2 linked regions of the Methylacidimicrobium sp. AP8 genome follow. The protein of the gene in region 2 binds, or shares a complex with, the protein of the main gene of each other region. Links are inferred from orthologs where the notes say so. Each region holds a gene or a part of one and is shown on either strand. Other genes may lie near its edges.

The links.
Region 1: the proteins of nuoB (region 2) and MTHMO_RS10330 are in contact, whole or in part, in a crystal structure (PDB 6I1P), measured with the Thermus thermophilus proteins. The link is inferred for Methylacidimicrobium sp. AP8 from one-to-one orthologs. Residues at the interface, in WP_096411117.1 of Thermus thermophilus: Ala56, Arg57, Asn58, Asp59, Arg62, Phe63, Ala110, Ser113, Ser114, Gly115, Gly116, Met117, Asn119, Gln125, Asn126, Asp134, Val135, Tyr136, Val137, Pro138, Gly139, Cys140, Arg143, Glu145, Ala146, Ile148, Tyr149, Ala150, Met152, Gln153; in WP_096411123.1 of Thermus thermophilus: Val22, Thr23, Val24, Pro25, Tyr26, Pro27, Val31, Ala32, Leu33, Phe37, Pro64, Ala65, Asn94, Met95, Leu96, Arg97, Cys98, Ile99, Phe100, Phe119, Glu120, Met121, Ala122, Asp123, Tyr124, Glu125, Tyr126, Asp128, Leu129, Lys144.

Annotation. Positions count from the first base shown.
Region 1 is NZ_LR797830.1:2,215,381-2,229,635, forward strand. Bases 1-2,826 are described here. They hold MTHMO_RS10330 (NADH-quinone oxidoreductase subunit I), read right to left. Parts: upstream 1,762-2,826; coding sequence 1,240-1,761; downstream 1-1,239. Other genes in these bases: nuoL (NADH-quinone oxidoreductase subunit L), read right to left, coding at 1-290; nuoK (NADH-quinone oxidoreductase subunit NuoK), read right to left, coding at 311-619; MTHMO_RS10325 (NADH-quinone oxidoreductase subunit J), read right to left, coding at 641-1,132; MTHMO_RS10335 (aldo/keto reductase), read left to right, coding at 1,841-2,826. Outside these bases: more of MTHMO_RS10335, read left to right, coding at 2,827-2,860; MTHMO_RS10340 (lipid-A-disaccharide synthase N-terminal domain-containing protein), read right to left, coding at 2,888-3,250; MTHMO_RS10345 (DUF1802 family protein), read right to left, coding at 3,268-3,891; pgsA (CDP-diacylglycerol--glycerol-3-phosphate 3-phosphatidyltransferase), read right to left, coding at 3,839-4,504; MTHMO_RS10355 (BsuPI-related putative proteinase inhibitor), read left to right, coding at 4,614-5,192; MTHMO_RS10365 (efflux RND transporter periplasmic adaptor subunit), read right to left, coding at 5,331-6,566; MTHMO_RS10370 (efflux RND transporter permease subunit), read right to left, coding at 6,582-9,809; MTHMO_RS10375 (hypothetical protein), read left to right, coding at 9,977-11,116; MTHMO_RS10380 (ChaN family lipoprotein), read left to right, coding at 11,140-12,261; MTHMO_RS10385 (small basic protein), read right to left, coding at 12,194-12,346; MTHMO_RS11155 (L,D-transpeptidase family protein), read right to left, coding at 12,468-13,220; MTHMO_RS10395 (hypothetical protein), read left to right, coding at 13,472-14,255. UniProt on the Escherichia coli protein: NDH-1 shuttles electrons from NADH, via FMN and iron-sulfur (Fe-S) centers, to quinones in the respiratory chain. The immediate electron acceptor for the enzyme in this species is believed to be ubiquinone.
Region 2 is NZ_LR797830.1:1,851,213-1,865,530, forward strand. Bases 11,134-14,022 are described here. They hold nuoB (NADH-quinone oxidoreductase subunit NuoB), read right to left. Parts: upstream 12,889-14,022; coding sequence 12,379-12,888; downstream 11,134-12,378. Other genes in these bases: nuoD (NADH dehydrogenase (quinone) subunit D), read right to left, coding at 11,134-11,730; MTHMO_RS08715 (NADH-quinone oxidoreductase subunit C), read right to left, coding at 11,727-12,314; hisC (histidinol-phosphate transaminase), read left to right, coding at 13,304-14,022. In the rest of the region: lpxK (tetraacyldisaccharide 4'-kinase), read left to right, coding at 72-1,325; waaF (lipopolysaccharide heptosyltransferase II), read left to right, coding at 1,322-2,308; murein biosynthesis integral membrane protein MurJ, read left to right, coding at 2,305-3,996; MTHMO_RS08680 (BtpA/SgcQ family protein), read left to right, coding at 4,036-4,845; MTHMO_RS08685 (L,D-transpeptidase), read left to right, coding at 4,842-5,657; MTHMO_RS08690 (complex I subunit 1 family protein), read right to left, coding at 5,670-6,800; MTHMO_RS08695 (molybdopterin-dependent oxidoreductase), read right to left, coding at 6,810-8,492; NADH-quinone oxidoreductase subunit NuoF, read right to left, coding at 8,518-9,909; MTHMO_RS08705 (NAD(P)H-dependent oxidoreductase subunit E), read right to left, coding at 9,921-10,478; more of nuoD, read right to left, coding at 10,498-11,133; more of hisC, read left to right, coding at 14,023-14,318. UniProt on the Escherichia coli protein: NDH-1 shuttles electrons from NADH, via FMN and iron-sulfur (Fe-S) centers, to quinones in the respiratory chain. The immediate electron acceptor for the enzyme in this species is ubiquinone.

The sequences.
Region 1 (14,255 bases), 350 kb from region 2 along the record:
TAGCCGATCGAATAGACGTGGATCAGAAAGGCGACCCCGGTCACCATAAGCAGCATCAGGCGCGCCAGCGGGTCGAGGGTCATTCCGATCTCGATTCGGAGCCCGGGCAGATCGATCCAGGAAAGCGCGGCGGGCGGCTCGACCTTCCCGAGGGCGATGCCCAAGGCGGTCAAGAAGGTGACCAAGCTCGCCGCAAGGGAAACGCCTTGGCTGAGCCGGGGATAGGGCCGGAGTGCAACCCAGACGAGCAACGCCGAAGCCAGGGGGGCCAGTAGAAGCAGCCACGCCATAAGCGATGGGAATCGGAGGATTAAAATTTCAGAGCGGTGATCTCTTCGGCCTTTGTCGTCCGCTTCATCCGGTAGAGGGATACGAGAAGCGCCAGACCGACGGCGACCTCGACGGCGGCCACGGTTATGACAAAAAAGACGAGCGCTTGCCCTTCGGAGTGCTGGGAAAACCGGCTGAAGGCCACCAGCGAGAGGTTTGCGGCGTTGAGCATGATCTCCAAGCACATGTACATAATGAGCAGATCCCTCCGTATGATGACCCCCGCCAAGCCGACGGCGAAGAGCAACCCGCTTAAGACCAGATAGTGACCAAGAGTAGGCGCGCCCATCTCCGCTTAACTCTCCTTTTTCTACACGTCCTTCTTGCTCAGCACGATCACCCCCACCATGGCGATCAGGAGAAGCAGGCCAACCGCCTCGAAGGGAAGCACATAGGCTCCGAAGAGCAGATGCCCGATGCTCGCCGCATCATTCCCTTCCGCGGCGCGCGCCCCGGTCGTCTCCCAAGCGGACGAGGGGATGGCCCTCCAGAAGCCCACCCCGAGGAGGACGAGAGTGAGCAGACCGGCCCCGACACCGAGCGGTCGGAGCGGAGCCTGCTCCTCGGACTTTAGATCGAGGAGCATGATGATGAAAAGGAAGAGCACCATGACGGCTCCCGCATAGACCCACACTTGGACCGCCGCGAGGAAGTAGGCCCCCAGGAGGCCGAAGAGTCCGGCCAGAGCGAGAATCATGGTGACCAAGCTCAACGCCGAAGCCACCGGGCTCCGGTTGAGGACAACCGCCGCCGCGCTCCCCAGGAGCACGATGGCCGCAAACCAAAACAAAAATCCTTCCATCGTTTCTTTCCGACTGTTCCGTGGTTAGCGACTCTCCACAGAAAAGCAAGAGTGATTCCGAAAAACCCTCCGCTTTCCAGGGATGCGCATTCGCCGCCGCATTCGGCCTATTTATCGGCCCACTTCCGGATCGGCAACGGCAGGATCCCCCCCATTTCATAAAGCTTGGCTTTATCATGGAGGAGCTCACTGCGGCTGCGGCCGTTGAGCGAGTAGTACTGCGGCAGGAGAAAAATCGCCTCCTCGGGGCAGACCTCCTCGCAGTAGCCGCAAAAGATACACCGCGTCATGTCGATCCAGAACTCCTCGGGAGCCTTCTCCACTTTGGCGTAAGGGGAATCTTCCGGGATCTCCCCCGGCACGATCCGAATGGCCCGAGGAGGACAGATGAACTCGCAGAGCTGGCAGCTCACGCATTTTTCCCGCCCCTCCTCGTCCTTCACCAATACCGGCGCCCCCCGGTATCCGGGCGGGATCGGAGGCCGCTCCTCGGGGTATTGCAGGGTGACGCGCGTTTTCCCCGTAAGCCGATCCACGAAGTGGCGCCATGTGACCTTCAATCCTTCCCAGAATCCGGGAAGAAAGAGCCGCTCCGCCCAAGACAGTTCCGGCCTCCGAACGACGATCATAGCCCTACTCTACCGGCAAACGCCCTTCTGTCAGACTTTTTTCTTTTCCTGCCGGACTAGACAGATCCATGATAAGGATATGAAGTATCGTCGTCTAGCGCAGACAGGACAAAACGTTTCCGAGGTCGGCTTCGGCGTCTGGACGCTTTCGACTGGCTGGTGGGGGAAATACACCGAAGAGGAAGCGCTCGCGTTTTTGCATCGGGCGCTCGACCTTGGAATTAACTTTTTCGATACGGCGGACGTCTACGGATACGGATACGGAGAAGAGCTGCTCGGGAAGGCTTTCGCCAAGGACCAACGGGAGGTGGTGATCGCGACCAAGGTCGGGTACGACTTCACGGGCAGCAACCGGGGTCACAGCCAGCGTGAGCTTCCCCACAATTTTTCCGAGCGCTTCCTCCGCCAGGCCGTAGAAAACTCCTTGCGTCGCCTCCGCCGGGAGACGATCGACAACCTTCAGCTTCACAACATCCGGATGGAGCACGTTGTAGACGACGATATCTGGGAGCTTCTCGAAGCGCTCCGCCGGGAAGGGAAAATCCGCTCCTATGGAATCGCGCTCGGGCCCGCGATCGGCTGGCTCTATGAAGGGATCGAGGCGCTTCGACGCCGTCGCCCGCACGTGGTCCAGCACATCTACAACCTCCTCGAGCCCTTCCCCGGCCGGCCGCTCATGGATGCGGCACCAGACGCGAGCCCCCGTTTTCTGGTGCGTGTTCCCCACTCGAGCGGACTGTTGGAAGGAAAATATACGGCTGCCACGACCTTCCCGAAGGGAGACCATCGGAATCATCGGCCGGCGCACTGGCTTCCGAACGGGCTGAAAAAGGTCGAGCAGCTTCGCTTTTTGGAACGACCCGGCAGGACATTGGGGCAAGCGGCTCTGCAATGGATTCTCCAAGAGCCGCGTGTCCTCTCTTGCTTGCCCAATATCTATACCATGGACCAGCTTGAGGAATTCGCCGGAGCTTCCGACGCTCCTCCCCTATCCCGGGCCGAGCTCGAACGCATCGACGCGCTTATCGCCGCCAACTTCGGGATGGAAGAGCCTCCGGAAGCCTACAAAGGCACGATGACCCCGGCGATGTCCGCATAGGCGTCCTATCCGACGGCTCCGGCTCGATTATCCCCTCGTCGGCGGCGTCGCCGCCGCCCTCTCTTCCGAGACCGCAGCCGGAGGCGCGTTCAAGCGTCGCTCCCGATGAGCGAAGTAGAGGTTCCGGATATAGGGGATCCAGGTGAAGAGGTAGGCGAAGACGAAGACCGAGTCTCTTCGGGAAAGCGCATAGATCAAGAGCAGCAATGACCCGCCCAGGCTGCAGTACCAAAAAGCCAACGGGACGACGACCGTTCGCTTCCGCTCCGTAGCCAGCCACTGAATGACGAAGCGTATAAAGAAGAGGAGGTTGCCTGTCCAGCCGACGACCTTCATCACACTCCAGTGCACTCCCAGCCAGGAGTTGTCCGCCAAGAAGAGCCCGCTCATTTCCCTTTTCCTTCCTTCTACCCGGCCTCTCGCCCTGGTTCGGGGCATCCCGCATCCAACGCCGCAGCCCGAAGCACTTCCTTTTCCCGCAAGGCGAATGCCTCATCAGGCACTACCGGGTCTAATCGTTCACTCCACGGATGCCTCACCGTTATCCAAGAGCGGCATCCGCCGAACCTGCGATCCCATGGACACGCCACTTTACTGCTCCGGAAGATCCGCAGCATCAACAGATGCAGCCCCTCTTTCTTCCCGAAGGCGAACCTCTCTCGAAGCAGCCCTTCCTCCCAGAGCTGAAAACCCGCAAGCCGGCGGACGGTCTCCCAATCGACCAAAAATCGGGACCAGAGCAGCTTGGCTACGAATTGCAGCTCCACCACCTCCTCCCTCTCCCCTCGTTCGTCCGGTGCCGCCAGGAAGCGAAATTCCGGACGGATCTTTTCGCGCTGCGCATGAAACCGAGTCGGGAAAAGCCAGAAATCGGGATAATCGGCTGCGAACCCGCGGCGTCCTTCGGCTATGCCGCCCTTCCGAAGGACGAAGATTTGCCATCCCTGCCCCAAAGCCTGAACGACCGGCGCCGCCTCTTTAAGAGCGGGCCATCCGCTTTTCCGAGCCGGGGGAATATCGTCGGCGGCCAAGGTCTCCTTCTCCTCCCTCCCTCAAGTTTTCTCCGGGAAAAGCCAGCGTGCGGCAACGATAAAAATAGAGCACGCCGGAGGCGAAGGTGGTCGCTACCGCCAGCCAGAGGAACACAGTCACAGGGACCTGCAACATCGCCCCGGCTGCTTGCCTCCCCCCCGCCAGTTCGGTCACGGTCATCTGCCCGAGCGCCAACAGAACGCAGAGCATTTGCGCCAGGGTCTTCCATTTCCCGGACGGTGAGGCCGCAAGAATCGCGCCTCGGGACGCCATCAATGCGCGCAGACCGGTAACCAAAAACTCCCGAGCGATGATGACGACAACGGCCCAGAGCGGAACCGCTCCCCGCTCTAGCAGAACCAAAAAGGCTGCGGAGATGAAAATCTTATCGGCGAGAGGATCGAGGAGCTTCCCCAAATCGCTGACGAGATTGTGCTTCCGCGCAATCCAACCGTCGACCCAGTCCGTGAGGCTGCCGATAGCGAAAAGACCCAGCGCCGTCGTGGCGGAGTAGGCCCAAGGCACGCTGACATCCGCGACGAAGAGGCCGCAAATGCAGAGCCGGGCCAGGCTGATCCGGTTCGGGAGATTCCAGTGTTTGGCCGTTGCCACCGCGTTACGCAGTAAGCCCCCGATGCACCTCCACGGGCAAGAGAAACCTGCCGCCGGGCGGACAAGAAAGAATTAGACGTCGCTCCCCGCCGACGTAAACTTCGATTTGGTGAAACGCGCGATCGTCTGGCTCGCCTGGTTGCTCGCCGCCGTTCCGGCATGGAGCATCGACGTGAACCCCAGCAAGAACACCCATCCGAACATCATCGACCAGACGCCGAGGCGGCATTGGAGTCTTTTTTCCTTTCGCTTCGGAGACCCGAAAAGGATCGAGAAGGCGAACCAGGTGAATGTGCGCAACTTGGAGGCACGTTTGCAGGTCGACCGGAATCCGTTTTCGCTCGCCATGCTGCATGATCGGCTCGACTCTGCTACCATACGGCTCACCTTCCAGGTGTTCAACAAGGGGAAGCGGACCTATTCATTGACCTTTCCCAACGCCCAACGCTACGATTTCGTCTTGCGGGACGCAGCCAACCAGCCGCTCTATGTCTGGTCGGCGGATAAAGAGTTTCTTCCTGTGGAAGGGATGTCGATGCTCGACCCGGGTGACTATCTGACGTTCACCGACGTCCTGCCGATCCAGGATCTCGACCGCCCGCTTTCTCCGGGAATCTATCGCATCGAGATGACGCTGGCCGGCTATCCGGGCGTCACGGCAGCCACCAACCTCACTGTGGTGCCTTAGCCGCCGACCCCGCCCCTTCCGTACATCCCCTCCCAGTGGGTCCGGCGGGAGTCGAACCCGCATCCAAGGGATTATGAGTCCCCTGCTCTACCTATTGAGCTACAGACCCTCTTGCGGGATCCCGCAAGGCCGGGCCGTTTAGTTCCTCTTCTCGGGCTCGGACCGCCGGCCTTCCCGCGTCTTAACGACCGTAATGGCGGCTCCCTCTTCTTTCGCCCGGTCGGGAGGGCTTAAGACCACCCGCTCCCCCGCCTGGATGCCGGACAGAATCTCTACTTTGTATCCGTCGTTGTTCCCAAGATCAACCTTCCGGAGATGACATCGATCGGACGCATCGACGACGACGACATAACGACCGTCGGCGCGCTCGAAGACCGTATTGACCGGCAGCGTGAAAGCTGCTCGACTGGGCACCTGGAAGCTGACCACTACGTAGAGCCCCGGCAAGAGCTTCTGATCGGGATTAGGCAAATCGACCTCGGTGAGCAGGGTGCGGGAGGCCGACTCGAGCCCCATCGCGGTGCGGACGACCAGACCATTCCGAATCTCGTTCGGCATTTCCGGGATCATCACCTTCGCCGCCATCCCCTCCTTGACCGCCAAGGCATAGGCCTGCGGGACAGCGACGTAGATGCGCAAAAGGGAAATTTCCGCTATCCGGAAGAGCTGCCGCAACGCCCCGAAGGGAAATTCGCCTTGGCCGGCGACCAGGGTTCCGACGTCGATGTTTCGAGCCGTGATCACTCCCGAAAAGGGGGCGGTGACCTTCTCGAACTTTTGCCATTCGAGCCACCGGTTGAGCTCCGCTATGGCGGCTTCATAGCCGGTACGCTGGACATCATATTCTTCCTGCGAGACGGCCCTGGTGCGCACGAGCGCCTTCCAGCGCTCGTAGTTGATTCGGGCGATATCGGCCTTCGCTCTCAGGTTGGATACCGTCTGGTCGACTTCCGGCGCGTCGATCTCGCAGAGCAGCTCGCCTTCCTGCACCCGCTCCCCGATATCATGGTACCATCTCTTGATATACCCGCTCACCCGTGCCCAGATCGGCGTTTCGTAAAAACCCTGCGTCGTGCCCGGCAACACCAAGGGGAAGGAAGCCGGCGTCGGTTCCGGGGTGACCAGTTCCACATAGATCTTTCTTCCCTCCGCGACGACTCGTTGGAGAGCCATCCATTGGATTCCCCGCTTCGCCATCCCGACTGCCAAGAGGAGAATCAAGAACGCGGCTGCGAGCCACCCGGGATGCCGCTTTCCTGCCAAGCGGACCACGAACTTGGCAACGCGGCCCCACACGGCCGGAAGCGCGCCCCGCCGCCAGGGGGGCATAAAGCGGAGGAGGATCCGCCGGGGGGAGGATGGGTCTTTTCGCAACGTGTCTCCTTTTTCCTATCGACCGCTTCTCGGCTTACGGCTTCTAATCGAAACGAACACGGCCGGCACGAAGATCAAGGTGCCGACGGTCGCCAGGGCTAGTCCTCCGATGACCGCACGCCCCAGGGGAGCGTACTGCTCTCCGCCCTCCGCCGCTCCCAGCGCCATCGGAAGCATCCCCACGATCATCGCACCGGCCGTCATCAGGACCGGCCGCAGCCGGATCCTCCCTGCTTCCACAGCCGCCTCGACCGCTGTCGATCCCTCGGCCATCCGCTGATTGGCAAAGGTGATCAACAGGATGCTGTTGGAGCTCGCCACCCCTACCGTCATCAGCGCGCCCATCAAGGCGGGAACGCTGAAGGTGGTGCCGGTCAAAAAGAGCATCCAGACAATGCCGCATGCTCCGATCGGCAACACCGAGAGGATGATGAAGGGCTCCCGCCAAGACTGGAAATTCGTGACCAGCAGCAAATAGACGAGCACGATGGCGAAAAGAACGCCGGATCCGAGCCGGGCGAACGCGTCCTGCATGCTGACTACCTGCCCCATGACCTCCGCGCGATAGAGAGGAGGGAGCTTCTGCCGCACGTCCCGCAGAAGCTTTTCGATATCCACCGCCACGCCTGCCAGGTCCCGGCCTTGGACGTTGGCCAAAACGTCGAAGACCGGCTTCATGGTCGAGCGGCTCATCATGGCCGGTTGGAGCGTTTCGGTCAGCCGGGCTACGTTGGCCAGCAGCTCGGCATTCTGCACGTTGCCGAGGAGCGTCTGCACCGAAGCGGCCGGGGGGACGGTCTCCGTCGTCGTGGGGGCCAGCGTCATGTTGAGAAGATCGTTGATCGAGGAGATCTTTCGCTGCTGGGTGAAGACCAGGAACGGATAGTTGATGGTCGTGCGCGGGTCGACCCAGTAGGTCGGGCTCACCATGAAGCTGCTGGAAAGATTGTTGAGCACGTTGTTGGTGATGTCCACCTGCTTGAGGCCCATTTCGACCGCGCGGACCCGATCAACTTCCAGATGCAGGGTGGGGTAATCGATCCGCTGGTGGATATGGACGTCGACCGCCCCGGGCACCGATCGAACCCGGTCCCGGATCTCGGCCGCAAGCTTGTAGGCGAGATCGAGATCCAAGCCGCTGACGTGGATATCGATTGGCGCGGCGATCCCGAAATTGAGCACTTCGTTGACCATGTCCGCGGGCTGGAAAAAGAAGTCGCAGCTGGGAAACCGCTTCGGAAGGAGATCCCGCAGGCGCTTGGCGTATCGGGCGGTCGGATGGTGGTGTTCCCGGAGCTGAATGAAGATCTCGCCGTCGAAGACCCCCTCGTTCATCGAATCCGAAAGGGCCAGCGTCGCCATGAAATAGATGGGAATTCCCATATTGTCGACTATCGTCTCTAGTTCTTCGGGAGGAATGACTTCTCGAATCACCTTCTCCACGTCGGCAAAAATGCTTTCGGTGACCTCGATCCGGGTTCCGGTCGGAGCATAGACATGAAGCCGCAAAATGCCCGCGTCGGCGACGGGGAAGAAGTCCCGGCCGATCCAGAGCGACGCGAAGAGGCTGAAGAGGAGCAGAACAGCCGTGGTTTCGAAAACGCGCCTACGATGAGCGAGAAGGAAACCGAGCAGTCGTGCATACCGTTCGCGGAACGCATCGAAGGCGCGATCGAAGGCCGCAATCCACCCCGCTCGGGCCGAATCCGGTCTTTTTTCCACGCTCGCCGACTCCTCGCGGAGCAGGAGCACCGCCATGGCGGGAACGAGGGTCCGCGAGAGAAAATAGGAAAAGAGCATCGCGAAGACGACGGCCAGCGCCATCGGGATGAACAGGAAACGGGGCGGGCCGTCGAGGAAGAGAACCGACGTGAAGACCACGCAAATCGACAGAGTGGCCATGAAGGCGGGCGCGGCGATCTCTTGGCTCCCATCGAGGATCGCCTGCCGGAACGGCTTGCCCAGCCGGAGATTGCGGTGAATGTTCTCGATCGCCACTGTCGCATCGTCCACCAAGATGCCGACGGCGAGGGCCAGTCCCCCGAGAGTCATCAGGTTGAGGGTATGCCCGAGGCTGCTGAGCACGAAGAGCGAGAGCAGAATGCACAAAGGTATGGAGGTCACGACGATCAAGGTGGTCCGGACGCTTCCCAAGAAGAGAAAGATCATGATTCCGGTGAGCAGAGCCGCGCTTGCGGCTTCGCTTACGACCCCTTGGATCGCCGCCGCCACGTAAACGGACTGGTCGAAAAGCTCTCGGATTTCGACTTCGGGGTTCGCCCGCCGGATCTCGGGCAAGAGCGACTTGATCTGATCGACGATCTGGATGGTGGACCCTCCTGCGATCTTGAGGGCCGTCATAAGGACTCCTCGGCGTCCGTTGAGACGCACCAGGCTCCACTGGGGCACGCCGCCGTCATGGACATTGGCCACGTCGCGTACGTAGACGACGCGGTCGTTGATGTTCTTCCGGACGATCGAGGTGTTGGGATCGGGAACGAGCTTTACGGGGAAGTTATTGACCTCGAAGATGTCCTTTGGAACGTTGTTGAGCGTGACGAAGTAGTCGCGATCCCCGATCTTAACATCGCCTGACGGGTAATCGATGATCTGCCCGTTGACGACGTTGAGCAGATCCTGGGCCGTCAAGCCCCGGGCCAAGAGCTGGTTGGGATCGCAATCGACGGTCATCCACCGGACGATCCCTCCCCATGGGGGAATGAGAAGGGTTCCCCGAACCGCGAGCAGATCGCGGCGGAGCTGCCAGACGGTGTAGTCGTAGAGTTTCGCTTCCGAAAGGACCGGGCTCGAAACGGCGATCTGCACAACCGGCACCGAGGAGGCATTGAAGCGAAAGATCAACGGAGGGGTCGTCCCTGGGGGCATCCGCTTGATGATCGGTTGGAGGACCGCCGTAATCTCGGCGACCGCCATGGAAATGTTGACGTTCGGCTGGAAATAGACCTTGGTGACCGAGAATCCGAAGAAGACGTTGGACTCGACCCGCTTGACGCCGTCGACAAAGTTCGCAATCTGGTAGTCGCTGAACGTCGTGATGTAGTTGGTCATATCCGTAGGCACCAAGCCCAGGTATTGCCAAGCGACGATCACGACCGGGATATCGATCTCCGGAAAGACGTCGGTGGGTGTTTTTTGGATCGCGAAAAACCCGAGAAAGACGATGAGGACCGCCAAGACAGCAACGGAATAGGGTTTCTTGAGGGCCGTGCGGACAAGCCACATATCCGACTCTATTGCGATCTTGCGATGGCACTCGCCTGATCCGAACGATGGTAGGCCAAGGCGGCGTCGGCAGCAACCGCCGATCTCACGCCGGTAAGCGTCCCTGTCGTCCTCCAGCTCCATGCGCCGCTCGACAGCCGGCCGGGAATCGGATAGAAGTTGGCTTCATGGCCGACCCCGAACCCGCTCCTACAGAGGACAAGCGGGCGAAATCGGAGCCCTTGGCTTGGCTGGACAAGTGGATCTCCCCGGAAGTCCTGCGGCTTGCGGCCGATTCGGCTCTGGATTGGCTTCACCGGCTCTACCCCTTCACCGGACATCTCGGAGTGGAGGTGGAATGGAAAAAGGAGCGATGCTGGTGGGTCGGGCTCGTCCCCGGCAAGAGCGAGATTTCCTATCTATGCGCCGGCGGGACCCTGCTCAACCACACGCGAAAGCCCATTCGGCTGCTCGACGTCCGGCTCGTCTCGTCCCGCGTCGGCGCGGATCTCTGCTATCGATCGATCCTCTCCTCGCCTACACCGGCTAATCGGGAGATCGAGGTTCCGCCGCAGGGAGCCGTCGATCTCTCCTTGGAAATGAGCTTGCGCGGGACGCCGCCGGCCGGAACTACCGATTTCTGGGTTGCCTTCTCCCTGCGAAGCGAAGGCAAGCTCCACGTGCCCGTCCACCTGGTTCTCCGTCCCCTTTCCGCGATTCTCAACGATGTGGAGCTGCCTCAGGAGCCCGGATTCCAAATTTCCGACCCGATTGAAAAGAATGCGACCTCGGTGCTCCAATTCGAGCTCGTCGAGCTCCGGTCCTGCGGCCCGGCACGGCTCGGCACCGTTTCCGCACCATCGGAAGAATCGGCCGACGGTTCGCTCGCGGAGCAGGACCGCCCTCGGGATTCCGCCCAGCACCGGGTTTCCTCTCCGAACGCGGACGCCCTCCTCCGTCTTTTTTCGCGACTCCCTTCCGATGAGGAGCGCGAGCGCCTCCGCGCCACTCTCTGCCAACGTCTCCAGGGGCCGCGAGGTTATGGGCCCGTCGCCTACCTGATTCTGCTGGTTTTGTTCCGGATGGGCTTTCTCTCCGAGGGGCTGAACGCCGCCCAATCCGGACTCGCAGCGGATTCACTGGCCCTTTTCGGCATCCGCCGTCTCCTGATGCTTTTGTTGAAGTGGGAGTGGCGCTCGTTCTCCGAGAGCCTGCTGGACGACGTGGAGCGCTTCGTCTGCCAGCTCGGGGATCCCTTTCGAACGACCGAGCGGATCGCTGCGATCCGCACCTTCCGCCTCTCGGCGCCGGAGTCCGCTCAACGGTAGCGCTCTACGGGAGGATCGGCCGATTGATTCCGCTTCGAGAGGCGGTGGGGGCGATAGCGCTGATCCTGTCGGTCTCTGCGGCGCGCGCGTCCGGCCCAGGCTGGATCGACCTCCTGACCGGCGATCCCGTTTCGGACGCCGGCCTGCTCTCCGAGCTGCGGAACGCCCGCATCCTCTACCTGGGCGAGGCCCACACGGTTCCCTCTCACCACCGGGTCGAGGAGCGTCTCCTCCGTTCGCTCGCCTCCGAGACACCCCCGCTCACGCTCTTTCTTGAAGCGCTCGAATCGAGGGATGCGCCCGCCCTCTCCCGCTTTGCAGCCGGAGAACTCTCCTTCGAGGAGCTGGCGCGAACGATCGACTGGCCGAGAAGGTGGAGCAACTTCCGGGATTACCGCGGCCTCTGCCTCTTGGCCCGGGAAAGGCACGTTCGAATTCTCGGCATGGACGGACCCTCCCTGCTTTTCCACCGGATCGCTCGACAGGGTTGGGCTTCCGTTTCTCCCGACGAGCGGAAGCAAATGAGTCTCACCGGAGTTCGTTTCGATCCGCTCTATCAGCGCCTGCTCCAGCTTTTCCTGCCTATCCATCCCGGCAAGGGCCGATCCTGGCAAGTCCGGGCCGCGGAGGCGCAGGAAGTGCGCGACGACTGGATGGCCGAGCACATCGTCCGATCCCTTCGAAAAACCGGCGTGAACCAGGCTCGCGCGCTGGTGATCTGCGGCGCGGGCCATCTCCGATTCGGCTTGGGGTTGCCGGAACACGTGGCCTCCCGCCTGCCGCTACCTCGGCGGATCCTTCTGCTGGCAGCCCCTGCAGAGCGACGGACGGCTTCCGGGGCCGACTCCGCCGGGAAGACCACCGGCGCGCCGTCCATTCCTCATGCTTCCTTTGAATTCGTCGCCCGGCCTCTTGCCGACTATCTCTGGCTTCCTCCCGACTCGTTCCCCGTCAAGGACGAGCCGGATCACGCCGGCGAATGCCCACTGGGCCGCCGGCAAAATTATTCCCAGAGGATGCCTCTCAGGGAAATCTCCCCGGAACCGAGCAGGCAGAAACCGCGCATCTACGGACGGCTTACACCGGACGCGTCTTCGGCAACCCGAATACGCGCATCCCGTCTTTCCATCGGCCCCGCTTCTTAAGAAGGCTGATCCGCTCAAAGCGTTTCAGAACGTTCCGCTTCGTGGCAAGCTGTGAACTCCTGCGAAGACTGCGATGTTGCGACATGTCCTTTGCCCTCAAAAAAGCCAGAGTGCCTACTTGTTGCAGGACCAAGCGCGCTTGTCACGAAAAACCTGCCTCCGCGCAAAGCCGGTGGCGACGGGCGCGGCGGAAGGATCGCGAACCCTCAAGGGCCCTTGCGGACGGAAGCTTTGGCCAAATGCTTCTGTCGGTGCGCGCGGCTCTGGTGAGGATGCTGCCGGTCCGGAACGTGGTGGCTGAGGGCATGGTGTCTGCGCACCGCAGAGGCGGCGGGCCTCCGTCGCGGGGCCGGTGAGGCCGGTTGCGGACGAGGACGGGCTTCGATTGGTAGCGCTTTAGGCGGAGGAAGCGGGGAAGGAGTTGCGACGGCCGGGAGGGTCGTCGCCGCAATAGCCGGGCGCGCCGCAGCCGTTGCCCCGGCGGTTCGAGAAGGGGGATACAGAGGTTCGCGCTGGATCAGGACAAGGCTTCCCACCGGCACGCAGTCGTAAAGCACGAGGACATCCCGGTTGCGCATGCGGATGCAGCCGTAGCTGGCGGGCCGGCCGATCAAGCTCTCCTGGTTTGTTCCGTGAATATAGATCCCACGGCTGTAAGCGTTGCGATTCTGCTCTTCCAGACCGCGAAGCCAGAGAATCCGGGTGAGCAGGCTATCGTGGTCGGATGCGCTTGCGCGCTTTAAATCGACCCGCTCCCCGGTATACTTGCGGTGGTAAAACTTACCTCCCAATGGGACCCCGTCGCCGATCTTGTTCTGGACGACGAACCGGCCGAGCGGCGTGCGGAAGCTGTTCGGCTGATCCCCCAATCCGAACCGGGAGGTAGATACCGGGAAGCGGTGCGTCGGAATCCCGTTTTTGACCACTTCGAGGGCCTGATCGTGCACGCTCACCCTCACGACCGTATCCGGCCTGTAGCTTGTGGTTCTTGTCGCGCAACCGGCAAGCAGAACCGCAAGGGTGCCGATGCAAAGCTTACCGCCCAGGCCGACACGTCGCATGAATTGCGGGAATTCTATACAGGGAGGACAGCCTCTCCGGAAAGCCTTTTTTCCGGGTCGTGCAGCGATCCGCCTGCAGGGGGGGAAGCCGCTTGAGCCTCAACAAGGCTATCGTCACGACAGCTTTCGCCCGGTACCCACGAAACGCCGTGGGCGTTACATGGGCGTTTCTCCAATGGGCTCTCGGCTTCCGGTCGCTCGGATGGGATACCTGGCTTGTCGAGGAGCTTCCGGCCTCGGCTTACGTCGACGCCGACGGGAACCGCGTTTCCTCCGACCGTGCCGTCAACGTGGTCCGGTGGCGGGAAGCGGTGGAAGAATTCGGCTGGAGCGGCAAAGCCACGCTTTTTCAAGAAGGAAAAGACGAAGAGTGGGAAGAGCTGCGCGATTTCGCACGAGAGGCCGATCTGATATTGAACATATCCGGGGTCTGCCGACGAAGAGACCTCCTGGCGCTGCCCAAACGGCGCATCTACCTCGATCTCGACCCGGGATTCACGTCGATCTGGACAAGAAAATACCGCTGCGATCTCGGCCTCGGCGGCCACGATCTTTTTTTTACCGTAGGGCTCCGGATGGACGCCCCTGGAGTCCGCGCCCCGAGGTTGGGCGTGCGCTGGCTGCCCACCTTGCCGCCTGTATCTCTCGACTATTGGAGTGGAGTTCCGGGCGGCGGAACGCATTGGACCACCGTCACTCATTGGCGTGCCTACCCGGAGATCCGTTGGGGCCGCTGGAATTTCACCAACAAGGCGCCGGAATGGGAAAAGTTCCTCGATCTGCCCCGGCTGGCCGGCGTTCCCTTCCGAATCGCTTCCGACTTGGCGGAGGACGATATCGCACAAAGGTTCCGTGCGGCGGGATGGGATCTGGTGCCCAGTCACGCGGTCGCGAGCGATTGGAGGCGGTACCGTGATTTCTTGGCCGGGAGCC
Region 2 (14,318 bases):
GCGGATCTTGCGGAACCGGTTCCGGCCCCAGGGAACGGGCGGAAAGGCAAGGAAAAGGAGATCGGTCGCGCATGCCTCGGTGGACGGATCGCTTCGAACGCTTCGCCGTCGACGTCATCCTGGAGCGGCGCGACGGGAAGCGGGCGGCCGTCCTCCGGTGGCTCCTCTTCCTCCTCTCGCTGCTCTACGGCCGGCTAGTTCGGTGGCGGCTCTGGCTCTACAACCGGAATCTCGCCCATGCGCATTCCCTGGGCTGCCTGGTGATCAGCGTGGGCAACCTCACGGTCGGCGGCACAGGGAAGACGCCGGTGGTGGAGAAGCTCGCCCGGGAGCTCACCCGCGCGGGCCGGCGGGTTGCCATCCTCAGCCGCGGCTACAAGAGCGCCTCCGGGGGGATCCTGGGCCGGTGGCGGAGGGCCGCCTCCCCGGGGGAAGCGGTCCGGCCGGGCCCGCGGGTCGTATCCGACGGGAAGCGCGCCCTCCTGGGCCCGCTGTTGGCGGGCGACGAGCCCTACATGCTCGCCTCTAACCTGCAGGGGGTGATGATCCTGACCGGAAAGGACCGGGTCCGCTCCGGCTTGGCCGCCATCCGGCAGTGGGGGGTCGACACCCTCCTTCTCGACGACGGCTTCCAGTATCTCCCGCTCAAGGAGCGGCTCGACATCGTCCTGGTCGACCGGGAATCTCCCTTCGGCAACCGGTTCCTGCTGCCGCGGGGCACCCTCCGGGAGCCGATCAGCCACATCCGCCGCGCAGACATTCTCCTGGTCACCAAATGCGACGGCTCTCCGCTCGCCGCGCTCAAGTCGGAGCTGCGGCGGCTCAACCGTCACGCACCTATCGTCGAATGCGCCCACTTCCCCCGCTACCTCGTCCAGGTCAACACGGGCCAGAAGCGCCCCCTCCACTTCCTCGACGGGCTTCGCGTCGTCGCGCTTTCGGGGATCGCCCGTCCGGAAAGCTTCGAAAACGGGCTGCGGAAGCTCGGGGCGGAAATCGTCTACGCCCGGCGGTTCGCCGACCATCACCGATTCGCCGAGGCGGAGGTGCTCCGTGTGCTCCAGAGGGCCCAGGCCCGCGCCGCCGCTGCCGTCATCACGACCGAAAAGGACGCGGTCCGGCTCCCTTTCCTGAGGACCCCCCCTCCGGTCCCGATCTATTTCCTCCGCGTGGAAATCGAGTTCCTCCACGGCGCGGAGGCGCTCTGGAGCCGCATTCGGGAGAAGATGCGCCCGGAGCCCCCCCCCGCTCTTCCCCACTCCGGCCGAATCTCCTCCTTGGCCGAGGAGCCGGCCGCCAACGGAGCCGCCTCCGCCGTCCTGTGATCCCCTCCTCCCTCCTGGTCCGCTCCCCCAACTGGCTCGGGGACGCCGTCTTGAGCCTGCCCGCGGTCGCCAGCCTCAAGGCTTGGCTCGGGTCCAGGCCTCTGGGAGTCGCCGCGCCCCAAAAGCTGAGCGCCCTCTGGCGCCTCTGCCCCTTCGTCGACCGGGTCATCGAGATCGACCGGCCGAAGAGCCTGCTGCGCACGGTGCAGCACCTTCGCCGGAGCGGATTCGCGGCGGCCCTGCTGCTCCCCAACTCGCTGCGGTCGGCTCTCGAAGCCCGGCTGGCGGGCATCCCCGCCGTGTGGGGCAAGGCGGGGCGGCCCCGTGCCGCGCTCTTGAGCCGCCCCCTCCGGGGCGAACCCGGGGATCGGTTCCCCCGGCAGGCGGCCGCCTACCTGGCGCTGGCGGAGGAGCTCGGCGCCTCGGGCTCCCTCACTCTTCCCGAGCTGCGGATCCCCTCCGCCCGGCGGCCGCCCCCGGAGCCCTTCCTGGCGTTCTGCCCTGGGGCGGAGTTCGGTCCGGCCAAGCGGTGGCCCGAGGAATTCTACATCGAGTTAGCGCGCCGCTTGATCGCGGCCACCGGCTTCCCGGTCCGCCTCTACGGAGCCGCCGGCGACCGCGAGGTCTGCGGCCGGATCGCCTCGGCCGTTCCGGGAGCCGAGAGCCTTGCCGGCCAAACCTCCCTCGAAGAGTTCATCGCCTCGCTCGCCTGCGCCCGGCTGGTCGTCTGCAACGATAGCGGCGCCATGCACCTGGCGGCGCTGCTGCGGGTGCCCGGGGTGGCCCTCTTCGGCTCGACCGACCCGCTCCGGACCGGGCCGCTGGGGAGCTCGATCCGCGTCCTCTCCCGCCCGGTGGCCTGCGGGCCCTGCTTCCGCCGCCGCTGCCCTCTCGATCTGGCCTGCCTGCGCCGGATCGAGCCCGAGGAGGTCTTCGGCGCCTGCTGGGAACAGCTCCGCCTTTCCACCGCCCTCTCTTCGTGAGCGCTCCGAACGATCCCCACGGCCCGCCGCCAGCGGCCGCCCCCGCGCGCGGCTCCGGGGAAAGCAACGCGGCCGCCCACCGGGCGGCCGGGGTCGTCAGCCTCGCCGTCATGGGCTCCCGGATCTTCGGGCTGGTCCGCGAGCTGGTCTTCGCCGCCCTCTTCGGGGCGGGCAAGCTGCTCGACGCCTACTTGGCCGCCTTCCAGATCCCGAACCTCCTGCGGGATCTCTTCGCCGAGGGGGCCCTCTCCACCGCGTTCACGACCGTCTTCGCCAAGACCTGGGAGGAGCAGGGGAAGGCCAGGGCTTTCTCGCTCGCCAACCATCTGCTGGCCGTCCTCTTCCTCTTCCTTTCCGCGGTCTGCCTGGCCGGCATCGCCCTCGCCCCGCTCCTCATCGAGGTAACCAGCTTCGGGTTTCACGCGGTCCCCGGGAAGTTCGAGCTCACCGTCCGGCTCACCCGCATCCTCTTCCCCTTCATCCTTTTCGTCGCCCTGGCCGCGGTCGCGATGGGGATCCTGAACGCGGGCCGGATCTTCGGGCTGCCGGCCTCGGCGTCGACCGCCTTCAACATCGTCTCGGTGGTGCTCGGCGTCTTCTTCGCCTACACCGTGGACCCGCAGCGGGATCCCCTCCACCCCTCCTTCGGCGAAGCCGCCGTCTACGGGGTCTGCTTCGGAGTCCTGCTCGGCGGCCTCGCCCAGCTCTTGATCCAGGTGCCGGCCTTCGGCCGGATCGGCTACCGCTGGCGGTGGGAGCTCGACCCGAAGGATCCGAAGCTGCGGGAAATCTGGCGCTTGATGGTCCCGAGCATGATCGCCGGGGCGGCCGTCCAGGTGAACGTGCTGGTCAACGGGATGTTCGCCTCGGAGATCAACGGCGGCCGCTCCTGGCTCAACTGCGCTTTTCGGCTCATGCAGTTTCCGATCGGGGTCTTCGGGGTCGCCATCGCCACGGTGACCCTCCCCACCGTCTCCCGGCAACACGCCCGCGCCGACCTCGACTCCTTCCGGCGGACGCTCCGCCACTCCCTCCGGCTCGGCCTCTTCTACACGGTGCCGGCCGCCGTCGGCCTCGCGGTCCTCTCCGAGCCGCTGATCCGCCTCATCTACCAGCACGGCCGCTTCAGCAGCTGGGACACCCACCAGACGGCCGCGGCTCTCGAAGCCTACACGCTCGGCCTGGCGGGCTACGCCGGGATCAAGATCCTGGCCCCCTGCTTCTACGCGCTCGATGCGCCGGCGATCCCGCTCCGCGTCAGCCTTTTCGGGATCGGGCTCAACCTCCTGCTCAACCTCTTCCTGGTCAAGGTCCTCGCCTTCGGCCACGTCGGACTGGCGCTCACCACCTCGCTGGTCGCCCTCCTCAACGCCGCGCAGCTCTTCTTTTCCCTCGACCGGCGGGTCTTCCCCGGGGGAGCCGGGAGCTGGCTCTCCTTCCTCTGGCGGCTGGCGCTCGCCTCCGCCGCCTGCGGCCTGGCTGCGGCCGGGCTCGTCCGGGCCGCCGAGCGGTCGTCCCTGCCGGGCCTCCCCCTGGGCGACGCCCTCCTGGTCGCCGGGGCGGTCGCCGCCGGGGCGCTCGCCTTCTTTGCCGCCGCCCGTGCGCTCGGCCTCGAGGAGTGCCGCGAGGCGATCGACCTCCTCCGCCGGATCGTCTTCCGGCGGCGGAATGGGCGCGGAAGAGGCTAATCGCTTGTTCCGAAGCGCGCTCTCCGCAAAGATTCGGTCGTGGCCCGATTCGTGGAGCTGCCCCTGACCGCCGGCGGACCCAAGCTCTTGATCGGGCTTGTGCATCTTAAGCCGCTGCCGGGAGCCCCCCGGTACGACGGCCGGTTCGACCGGGTGGTCGAGGCCGCGCTGGCCGACGCGCACGCCTGGCAGGCGGGAGGGGCGGACGCGCTCTGCCTCGAGAACTACGGCGACGTCCCGTTCTGGAAGTCTTCGGTCCCGGCGGAGACGATCGCCGCGATGGCCGCCGTCGGCGCCGAAATCCGGAGGGAGGTCGGACTCCCGCTCGGCTTCAACGTGCTCCGCAACGATCCGCGGGCCGCGCTCGCGCTCTGCGCGGCTTGCGGGGGGAGCTTTCTGCGGGTCAACGTCCTGGCGTCGGCCCTCCTCACCGATCAGGGTCTCCTCGAAGGGGAGGCGGCTGGCCTCCTGCGCGAGCGGGCCCGGCTGGAGGCGCGGGTCCGGATCCTGGCGGATCTGCGCGTCAAGCACGCCGCGCCTCTCGCCGCCCGCCCGCTCGAGGAGGAGGCGATGGACCTAGTCGAGCGGTCCTTGGCCGATGCCCTCATCCTCACCGGGCCCCGAACCGGCTCCGAGGCCTCGCCGGAGGAGATCGAGCGGGTCCGGAGCGCTCTCCCCTGCACGCCGGTCCTGGTCGGAAGCGGGATCTCCGAGGGGAACCTGGCGCGCTACCTTCCGGCGGCCGACGGTTTCCTGGTGGGGAGCTCCGTGAAGGAGGGCGGCATCGAATCTCCGGTCGACAGGGAGAAGGTCCGCCGGCTCGCCCTCCTCTTCCACCGCACGGGATGAGGCTCCCTCCATGGCTGCCGTCCGCCGGCCCGCTCCGCCGGACGGCCTTCGCGGCGCTCCTCCTCGGGATCGTGATCGGAGGCGTCTGGCTCTGGCGATCGCTCCTCCTCTGGCCGTTTCGCCTCGAGCAGCGCGTAATCGTACTGGTTCCCGAGGCCGCATCCTGGCAAGGCCGGCTTTCCCGCTGGCAGCGGACTCTTCCCGGCGGCCGGTGGCAGCAGAAGGGAGAGGCGATCCCTGTACTCCTCGGCCGCAACGGAGTCGCCTGGGGCATCGGCTTGCATCCACCGCAGCCCGGCCTCCAGAAGGAGGAGGGGGACGGCCGGACCCCGGCGGGCCGCTTCCGGATCGGGCTGGTCCTGGGAACCGCTCCCTCTTTGCCCGCGGGGGCCAAGTGGAAGCTCTACCACCGGAAATCGGAACGGGATGCTTGGATCGAGAACCCCGAGCTTCCCCACTACAACCACCTGGTCACCGTTCCCGCCGCAGAGGATCCGCCGGAGTGGTTTGCGCAGGAGAGGCTCCGGATCGAGGACCCGGTGCTCGAATGGATGATCGCCGTCGAGCACAACTACCCGGATAGTCGGCCCGGCGCCGGCAGCGCGATCTTCCTCCACGGACGATACGGCGAGCGGGTCCCTACGTCCGGATGCCTGGCGCTACGGAAAGAGGAGATCGTCGAGCTGCTCCGCTGGCTCGATCCCCGCGGGAGGCCGGAGCTGGTGGTCCTGACCCGGGAGGATTACCTGCGCCTCTGGTCCGCCTGGCGGTTGCCCCGGCCGGAGCGGGTCGGAGCCGCGGACCGGCGATGATCCGGCCGCCGGTCAGACCGCGCCGCCGAAGACGGCAATCAGGACGGCCACGACCACGATGTTGGCCATCGAGATCGGCAGCAGGATCTTCCAGCCGAGCGCCATCACCTGGTCGTAGCGGAAGCGCGGCAAGGTCCAGCGGATCCACATGAAGAAGAAGACGAGCAGGCAGACCTTGACCAGGAAGACGAGCGCCTGGAGGAGAAAGGTGCCGACCGAGGAGGCCGTTCCCAGCCAGCCGAAGGGGAGGCTCCAGCCTCCCAGGAAAAGGGTGACGAAGAGCCCGCTGGCGGAGATGAGCGCCGCATATTCGCCCAGGAAGAACATCCCGAAGCGCATGCCGCCGTACTCGGTGTTGTACCCGCCCACGAGCTCCTGCTCGCTCTCCGGGAGGTCGAACGGAGCTCGGTTGGTCTCCGCGAAGAGGGTGACCAGGAAGATCAATGAGGAGAGGAGCAGAAACGGCCAGAAGAGAAGGAGGTGCCAATCCAGGTGCTTCCCCGCAAAAGGCAGGAGGAACCAGCCGCGCTCGATCTGAAACTCGACGATCTTGGGCAGGCTCAAGGCCCCGGAAATCAGGAAGACGGGGACCGCGGAGAAGCCGAGGGCGACTTCATAGGAGATCATCTGGGCGCTTGAGCGGATCCCCCCGAGGAACGCGTACTTTGAGTTGGACGACCAGCCCGCGAGCACGATCCCGTAGACCGCCAGCGAGGTGACCGCAAAGAGGAAAAGGGCGCCGATCCCGACGTTGGCGATCACCCCGGGCTGGGGGATCTCGACGGAGAGGCCGGGAAAGCGGATCGGATCGACTCCGGCGAACGGGATCACGCAGACCGTCAGTAGGGCCGGAAGGAACGAGAGGATCGGGGCCAGATTGTAGTAGAAGCTCCGCACGTGTCCCGGAACGAACTGCTCCTTGAGCATGAGCTTGAAGGCATCGGCCAGCGGCTGCCCGAGCCCCGCCAGGCGCGCCTGAAGGAAGGGAAGTCCTACCCGGTTCGGCCCGATCCGGTCCTGAATGGCCGCGCTTACCTTTCTTTCCGCCAGGACGGCGTAGGCGACCAACCCCAGGAGGACGGCGACCACCAGGAAGATCTTGACCAGCGTGCTGACGAGAAAGACGGCGAGCGTGGCTTCCATGGCCAATTCCTAGCGCGCGTCTCCGGGGAGCGGATGTCCCTGGTCTCCCAGACCCGCCCAGCTCAGGCCGCCGAAGGCGGGCACCGCCGCAGCCATCTTCGCGAAGATCTCGGCACTGCTCGCGCCGGGATCCTCCCCCCCCAAGGCGAGGAGGAGCGACCGGAGGATCCAGAGGTCTTCCCGGGCGCGCCCCGGTGGCGGGATCGCCCGCCCGAGCCGCTGGACGCGGCCGGCCCGGTTCACCATCGAGCCGCTCTTTTCGGCGAAGGAGGCGCCCGGGAGGACCCAGTGGGCCTTTTCGTAGGTCTTGTCCGCAAGCAGGCCTTGCCAGAGGAGGACGGAGAGCTTCTCCAGGCCCTCTTCGGGCAAACCGGCGGCGACCGCATCCTCGTGGAGGCAGAAGAGCCCCTTGACCGTTCCTTCCTCGATGCGCCGGCGTAGCTCCGGGAGCCGTTCGCCGCCGCTCCCGATCTCGAGGAGCCGCGCGCCCCGGCTGTTCGGGTTGAGGTCGTCGCTGCGCAGCAGGCCGTCGGCCTGCCCCTTCCGCGGAACGACCTCGGTGAGCACCGCCGGACCGCCGAGGAGGTCGCGCAGGCACCGGACCAGGAAGAGCTCCTCGTTGGTCAGCCGGGCGGAGGCTAAAATCGCGAGCGTGCCGGGCTCCAGCCTGCGCAGGGCTTCGGCCGCCTGCGCCAGGAGAAACGACCACTCGCCCGGAAAGAGCTGGTTCTCCTCCCGCCGGGCCGGCTCGAGGACCCGCTGCTTGCTATGGATGTAATGGAAGCCCAGACGCCCCTGGTCGCACATCCAGTGGGAGTTGACCGCTTCGTTGACCCGCGGGGTCAAGCGGTAGACGATCCCTTCCCGGCTGCCGATCGTCACGTTGCAGCCGGTGGCGCAGTCGACGCAGATGCTCTTGGTCTCCTTCAGGAACCAGACGCGCATCCGGAACCGGAAATCTTTGGAGGTGAGGGCTCCGACCGGGCAGATGTCCACCGTGTTGAGCGAGTAGTCGCTCGTAAACCGCTTCTGCGGGTGGATCGCGAGCCGGCTGACCCCGCCGCGCTCGGTGATCCCCAGGCAGTCATCACCCGCGATCTCCCGGGCGAAACGGATGCAGCGCGTGCAGAGGATGCACCGCTCGTCGTCGAGGACGATCCGGGGGCCGATGTCGACCCGCTTCGGCTTCCGGACCTTGTCCTCCACGAACCGGCTCCGGCCCTTGCCGTAATCGAAGGCAAACTCCTGGAGCTTGCACTCGCCCGCCTGGTCGCAGATCGGGCAATCGAGCGGATGGTTCGCCAGCAGGAACTCCATCACTCCTTTCTGGCAGGACTCGACCAGCGGGGAGCTCGTCCGGATCCCGAGTCCGGGAAAGGCGGTAGTCGCGCAAGCGATCTGCGGCCGCGGCATCCACTGGAGCACCGGCCGCCCCTCGCCGTCGAGGACCGGCTTCCGGTCGGGGCCGAGCTTGGGCGTGCCCATCTCGAAGAGGCACATCCGGCAGTTACCCGCGATGGAAAGCTTGGGGTGGTAGCAGTAGTGGGGGATCAGCTTGCCGAAGCGGCGGGCCACCTCGATCACGTTGAGCCCGGCGGGGACCTCCACCCACTGGCCGTCGAGCTGAACGGGCACCGGCCGGGCGTCGGCCGGCGGCAAATCGTGATCGAACGGATTTTTGATCAAGGCCATGGTTCTTCTCGGTGGCGGAGCCGGGTCAATGGACGGCCTCCAGGCGGCCGATCTCCTCGCCGGCTGCCGCCTTGCTTTCGAACTCTTCCCGGAACTTGCTCACGAAGCTCTCCACCGGCCAGGAGCACGCCTCCCCGAACGCGCAAATGGTGCGTCCGGCGATCTGGCCGGCCAGGTCGAGCAAAAGCTGCGGGTCCTCGGGCCTCCCCTTGCCTTCGGCCATCCGGTCGAGGACCTTGCGCATCCAGAGGGCCCCTTCCCGGCACGGCGTGCACTGCCCGCACGACTCGTGGGCGTAGAAAGCGGAAAGGTTCCGAAGGCACTCCACGACGTCGCGGGTATGGTCCATCACGATGATCCCACCCGAGCCCGACATCGACCCCGCCGCCGCGATCGTATCGAAGTCGAGGGGGAGATCCTCGAGCCGCATCTCGACCTCCTCGGTCTCTCCCGCGGCGTTCTTGCGGCGGATCCGGTAGACCTCGCCCGCGCGCAGCACCTTGGCCGAGGAGCCGCCGGGAATCAACGCCTTGAGGCGGTTGCCGTCGCGGATGCCGCCGCAGACGTCGTAGAGCAGCTCGCCCATCGTGATCGCTCCGCAGTCGTACTCGAAGTAGCCGGGCCGGCGGACGTCGCCGCTCACACACCAGATCCGGGTGCCCGTGTTGTTCGGAGTGCCGATCTTGGCGTACTCCGCGCCGCCCATCTCCACGATATGCTTCACGTGGCAGAGGGTCTCGACGTTGTTGACGATCGTCGGACAGAGATAGAGGCCCAACGCGGCCGGGAAATACGGCGGCTTGATCCGCGGATACGCCCGCTTCCCCTCAAGCGATTCGATCAAGCCCGTCTCCTCGCCGCAGATGTAGGCGCCGGCACCCCGGAAGACGAAGATCTCGAGATCGTACCCGCTGCCGAGAATGTTGGCTCCCAGGAAGTTCCTCTCGCGGGCCTCCGCCAGCGCCCGCTCCAGGATCTTGGCCCCCCGCGCCATCTCGCCGCGGATGTAGATGTAGCCCAGGTGGGCGCGATTGGCATAGCAGGAGATGATCATCCCCTCGATCAGCTGGTGGGGATCCTTATAGATGATCTGGCGGTCCTTGAAGGTTCCGGGCTCGGATTCGTCCGCGTTGCAGAGCAGGTAGACCGGCTTCCGGTTCTTCGTGTGGTCGATGAAGCCCCACTTGGTGCCCGTCGGGAACCCGGCGCCACCCCTTCCCCGCAGGCCGGACGCCTTGACCTCCCCTACGATCGCCGCCGGGTCCATGGAGAGGGCCTTGCGAAGCTGCGCGTAGCCGCCGTGCCGGAGGTAGCAGTCGATGTCGGTCGTGTATCCGGGCTGATCGACGTAGCGGAGGATCATCCGATGCTCCCGCGTCGGGTTGGCCGTTGTCGCTCCGTCTTGAGGCTGAGGCATGGGAACCTTTCTTAACCTTTCTCAGCGCCTTGGGCCGCGCCGTTTTGCGCCCTCCGCCGCCGCAGGATCTCCTCCACGGTATCGATCGTCGCCCGCTCGAACTCTTCCTCATCCACCATCATGGCCGGGGCGGACCCGCAGGCGGCCAGGCACTCGACGAACTCGACGGAGCAGGACCGGTCGGGGCTCAGGTAGAGGCCGTGGCCCGCGGGGACGGTCGCCCCGCACAGCTCCCGGATCCGCGCGAAGAGCTCGTAGCTGCCCGCCAAGGCGCAGGAAAGCGTGCGGCAAACCCGGAAATGGGTCTTCCCCACCGGCCGCCGGTGCAGCATGGGGTAGAAGGTCACCAGCTCCAGGATGTGGATCGGCTTGATCCCGAGCTTCGCCGCGATCCACTCGACGGCCCGCTCGCTGATGAAGCCGAACTCCTCCTGCCAGAGGTGAAGCAGGGGTAGCGAGGCGCTGCGCCGGGAGACGGGGTACTGGGCAATGATCTCGTCGGCCTTCCGCTCGAATTCGGCGCTCGGCACTTCGTCGCCGGGCAGCAGGGGCTGTTCAGGTTCTACCATGCCGGATCGTCCTCCCGCGCTAGCGATCGCACTCCCCCATGACGAAATCGAGGCTTCCGAGGATCGCCACCACGTCCGCCATCAGGTGGCCCGGGAGAAGCTTGGGGAGTATGCTCAGGTTCATGAAGCTCGGAGCCCGGATCTTCAGCCGGTGGGGAACCCCGCCGCCCTTGCTGACGATGTAGAACCCGAGCTCTCCCTTCGGGTTCTCCGCCCCGAAGTAGACCTCTCCGGGGGGCGCCGAGATCCCCTCGGTGACGATCATAAAGTGCTGGATCAGCTCTTCCATCTTCGTGAGAACCGCCGACTTCGGCGGGAGGTAGCTGCGCACCTCGTCGACGCAGATCGGGCCGTCCGGGATCCGGGAGAGCGCCTGCTGCAGGATCCTCCGGCTCTGGCGCATCTCCTCCAACCGCACCACGAACCGATCGTAGCAATCGCCGGCGCTCCCGACGACCGCCTCGAAGTCGTACTGCTCGTACCCGAGGTAGGGGAGCTTCTTGCGCAGATCGAGATCGACTCCGGAGGCCCGGAGGTTTGGGCCGGTAAGTCCGTAGTCGAGCGCATCGGCCGCGGAGATCACGCCCACGTCCTTGGTCCGGTCGACGAAAATCCGGTTGCGGCAAAGCAGCTTGTCGATCTCATCGACGCGGGCGCCGAACTGATCGACAAACGCCTGCGCCCGCCCGACCCAGCCGTCGGGCAGGTCGCGGGCCAGACCCCCGATCCGCGTATAGGTGGTCGTGAACCGGGCGCCGGTCAGCTCCTCGATCAGCGAGTAGATCTTTTCCCGCTCGGTGAAGGTGTAGAGGAAGACCGAAACCGCCCCGCAGTCCATGGCGAAGGCGCCCAAGCCGAGCAGGTGGGAGGAGATGCGGGCCAGCTCGCAACAGATCACCCGGATTACCTGGCAGCGCGGCGGCACGGTCCATCCCATCAGCTTTTCGACGGCGCAGGCGTAGGCGACGTTGTTCGCCAGCGGCGCCAGGTAGTCGAGGCGATCGGTGTAGGGGATGAACTGGTTGTAGTGCATGTTCTCGGCGATCTTCTCATCCCCCCGGTGGAGGTAGCCGATCACCGGGTCTGCCTTGACCACGGTCTCCCCGTCGAGCTCGACCAGGATCTGGAGCACGCCGTGGGTGCTCGGATGGGACGGCCCCACATTGACGATGAGCCGCTCGCCGGCCGGAGCATCCGAAAGATCCTCGCCAAGCGGAATTCTCTCCGTAACCAGACTCGCCTGACCCGTCATCCCTGCACCTCCTCCAGTTCATCCGCAGGATGGGCCCGCGGCTCTCGTTTTTCGCTCTCCTTGGCCGGAAGCGTGACAAAAGGACCTCCGTCCATCGGGGCCGGCTCGCTAAAGGCGACCGCGCCGGCGTCGCTCGCCTTCCCTTCCAACGGGAAATCCTTGCGCAGCGGATGGAACGGATATCCCTCCCACATCAGGATCCGCCGGAGGTCGGGATGGCCGGCGAATCGGATCCCCATCATGTCGAAAGCCTCGCGCTCCTGCCAATCCGCGGTGGCGTAGACCCCCGTGAGCGACGGCACGGTCGGCTCCTCGCCTCCCACCCTCCCCTTGAGCCGCAGGTGCTCGCCGGTCGCGTCCGAGAAGAAATGGTAGACCATCTCGAACCGGGGCTCTTCCCCCAGGTGGTCGACGGCCGTCATGTCGAGTAACATCCGGTAGCCTATCTGCTTGAGAAGCCGCGCCGCATCCACGATCCCCGAAAGGTCCAGCCGGACCGTCGTCTCGCCCCGGAACTCATCCACCCCGAGGATCTTGGCCCCCAGGTTCGAACGAAGGTTCTCGACCGCTTCCCGTTTCGTCATTGTCTAAATCCGCCCGGCAATAGGGATCCCTGCACGCTCGGGCCCGATCGATCGCCGTCTCCGGTCAGGCGACCTGCTTGAGGCGACGGAGCGCGGGCTCGCCGTCGATCTTGGCTTGGATCCGCAGAAGCCCGTCGAGCAGCGCCTCCGGCCGGGGAGGGCAGCCGGAGATGTACACGTCGACGGGAATGAGCCGGTCGATGCCCTGAAGGACCGCGTAGCTCCGGTACATGCCCCCGCTCGAAGCGCAAGCTCCCATCGCGATCACCCACTTCGGTTCCGGCATCTGGTCGTAGATCCGCTTCACTGCGTAGGCCATCTTGTAGGTCACGGTCCCGGCCACGATCATCAGGTCCGCTTGCCGGGGGGAAAACCGCATCACCTCGGCGCCGAAGCGAGCGATGTCGAAACGCGCGCACGAAGCCGCCATGAGCTCGATGGCGCAGCAGGCCAGCCCCATCGGCATCGGCCAGAGGGAGTTTTTCCGCATCCAGTTGATCGCGGAATCCACGGTCGTCAGGACGACGTCCCCCTCGACCTTGGAGTTGTAACCGAGCTCTTGCGTCTGGGCCATGTACGACCAATCTAATGAGGAAGCATCTGGCGGCAAGCAAAAAGGTCCGGGAAGAATGAAGGCCCATAGCGGCCATTTCTCACAAATTTCGTAGCCGAGGCGCCGCAAATGGGCTTGGGTGCGAGGCGGGCGCAGGTTTCCCACCGGAGCTGTTGGAATACATACTGCGAGGATGGAAAACCAAGCGGGAGCGAAGCAGACGAGCCTGTTTTGCAAGCCGTAGGAGAAAGCTTGTGAGAAATGGCCTCTAGCTCTAGGTTTCCACGGGAGTCGGCCGTCCCGCGCCCGCCCCCGTTCCGCCCTCTCCTCCGCCGCTGCTTCCCGGAAACGGAGCCGGGGAAGCCGATGCCCGCGTGCCGAACGGCTTGCCTGAGGGTTAATAAACCTTTAGCCTGGAGGAGATCCGCACCGAACCGTGACTACCCTCGAAGACCTCGTCAACCCGGGAATCCGTGCGCTGACCCCTTACGAACCGGGCAAGCCGATCGAAGAGCTGGCCCGCGAGCAGGGCTTCGCGCCGGAGGAGATCTGCAAGCTCGCCTCGAACGAAAACCCGCTGGGTCCTTCCCCGCTGGCTCTGGAGGCGATCCGGCAGGCGTTGCCGCGGGTCCATCTCTACCCCGACGGGGCCGGACGGCTCCTGCGGGAGGCGATCGCCCGCCATCACGACCTCTCGATCGAGAACGTCGTCCTGGGCAACGGCTCCAACGAGATCATCGAGCTGCTCTTCCACGTCTTCGTGTCGCCGCGGGCGCACGAGGTCCTCTGCTCCCGGCACGCCTTCGCGGTCTATCGCCTGATGGCCCAGCTCTTCGAGACTCCGTGCCGGGAGACGCCCGACCCCGGGTTCCGTCATGACTTGGGGGCGATGCGGAAGGCGATCGGGCCGAACACCCGGCTGATTTTCCTGACGAGCCCGAACAACCCCACCGGGACGCGCATCCCCAACGGGGAGCTCGCGGAGTTCGTCCGGACGATCCCCCGACACGTGGTGCTCGCCCTCGACGAGGCCTACGTCGATTTCCTGGACGACCCGCCGCCGAGCGTCTCCTGGGTGCGGGAGGGGAAGAACATCGTGCTGCTGCGGACCTTTTCCAAAATGCACGGCTTGGCCGGCCTCCGCATCGGCTACGGCCTTGCCCCGGCTCCGATCGCCTCCTGGCTGCAGCGGGCTCGCCAACCCTTCAACGCCAATCTGCTGGCGCAGGCCGCAGCCATCGCCGCGCTCGAGGACCGCGAGCATACGGAAGCCACCCGGCGCGTCGTCCGGGAAGGACGCCTGCGCCTGGAGGAATCCTTCGGCCGGCTGGGCCTCGAGTACGTCCCCTCGGCAGGCAACTTCGTCATGGTGCGGGTCGGCGACGGCGAGGCGCTTTTCGCCAGCCTGCTGCGCCGCGGGTGGATCGTCCGCCCCTTGCGCAGCTACGGGC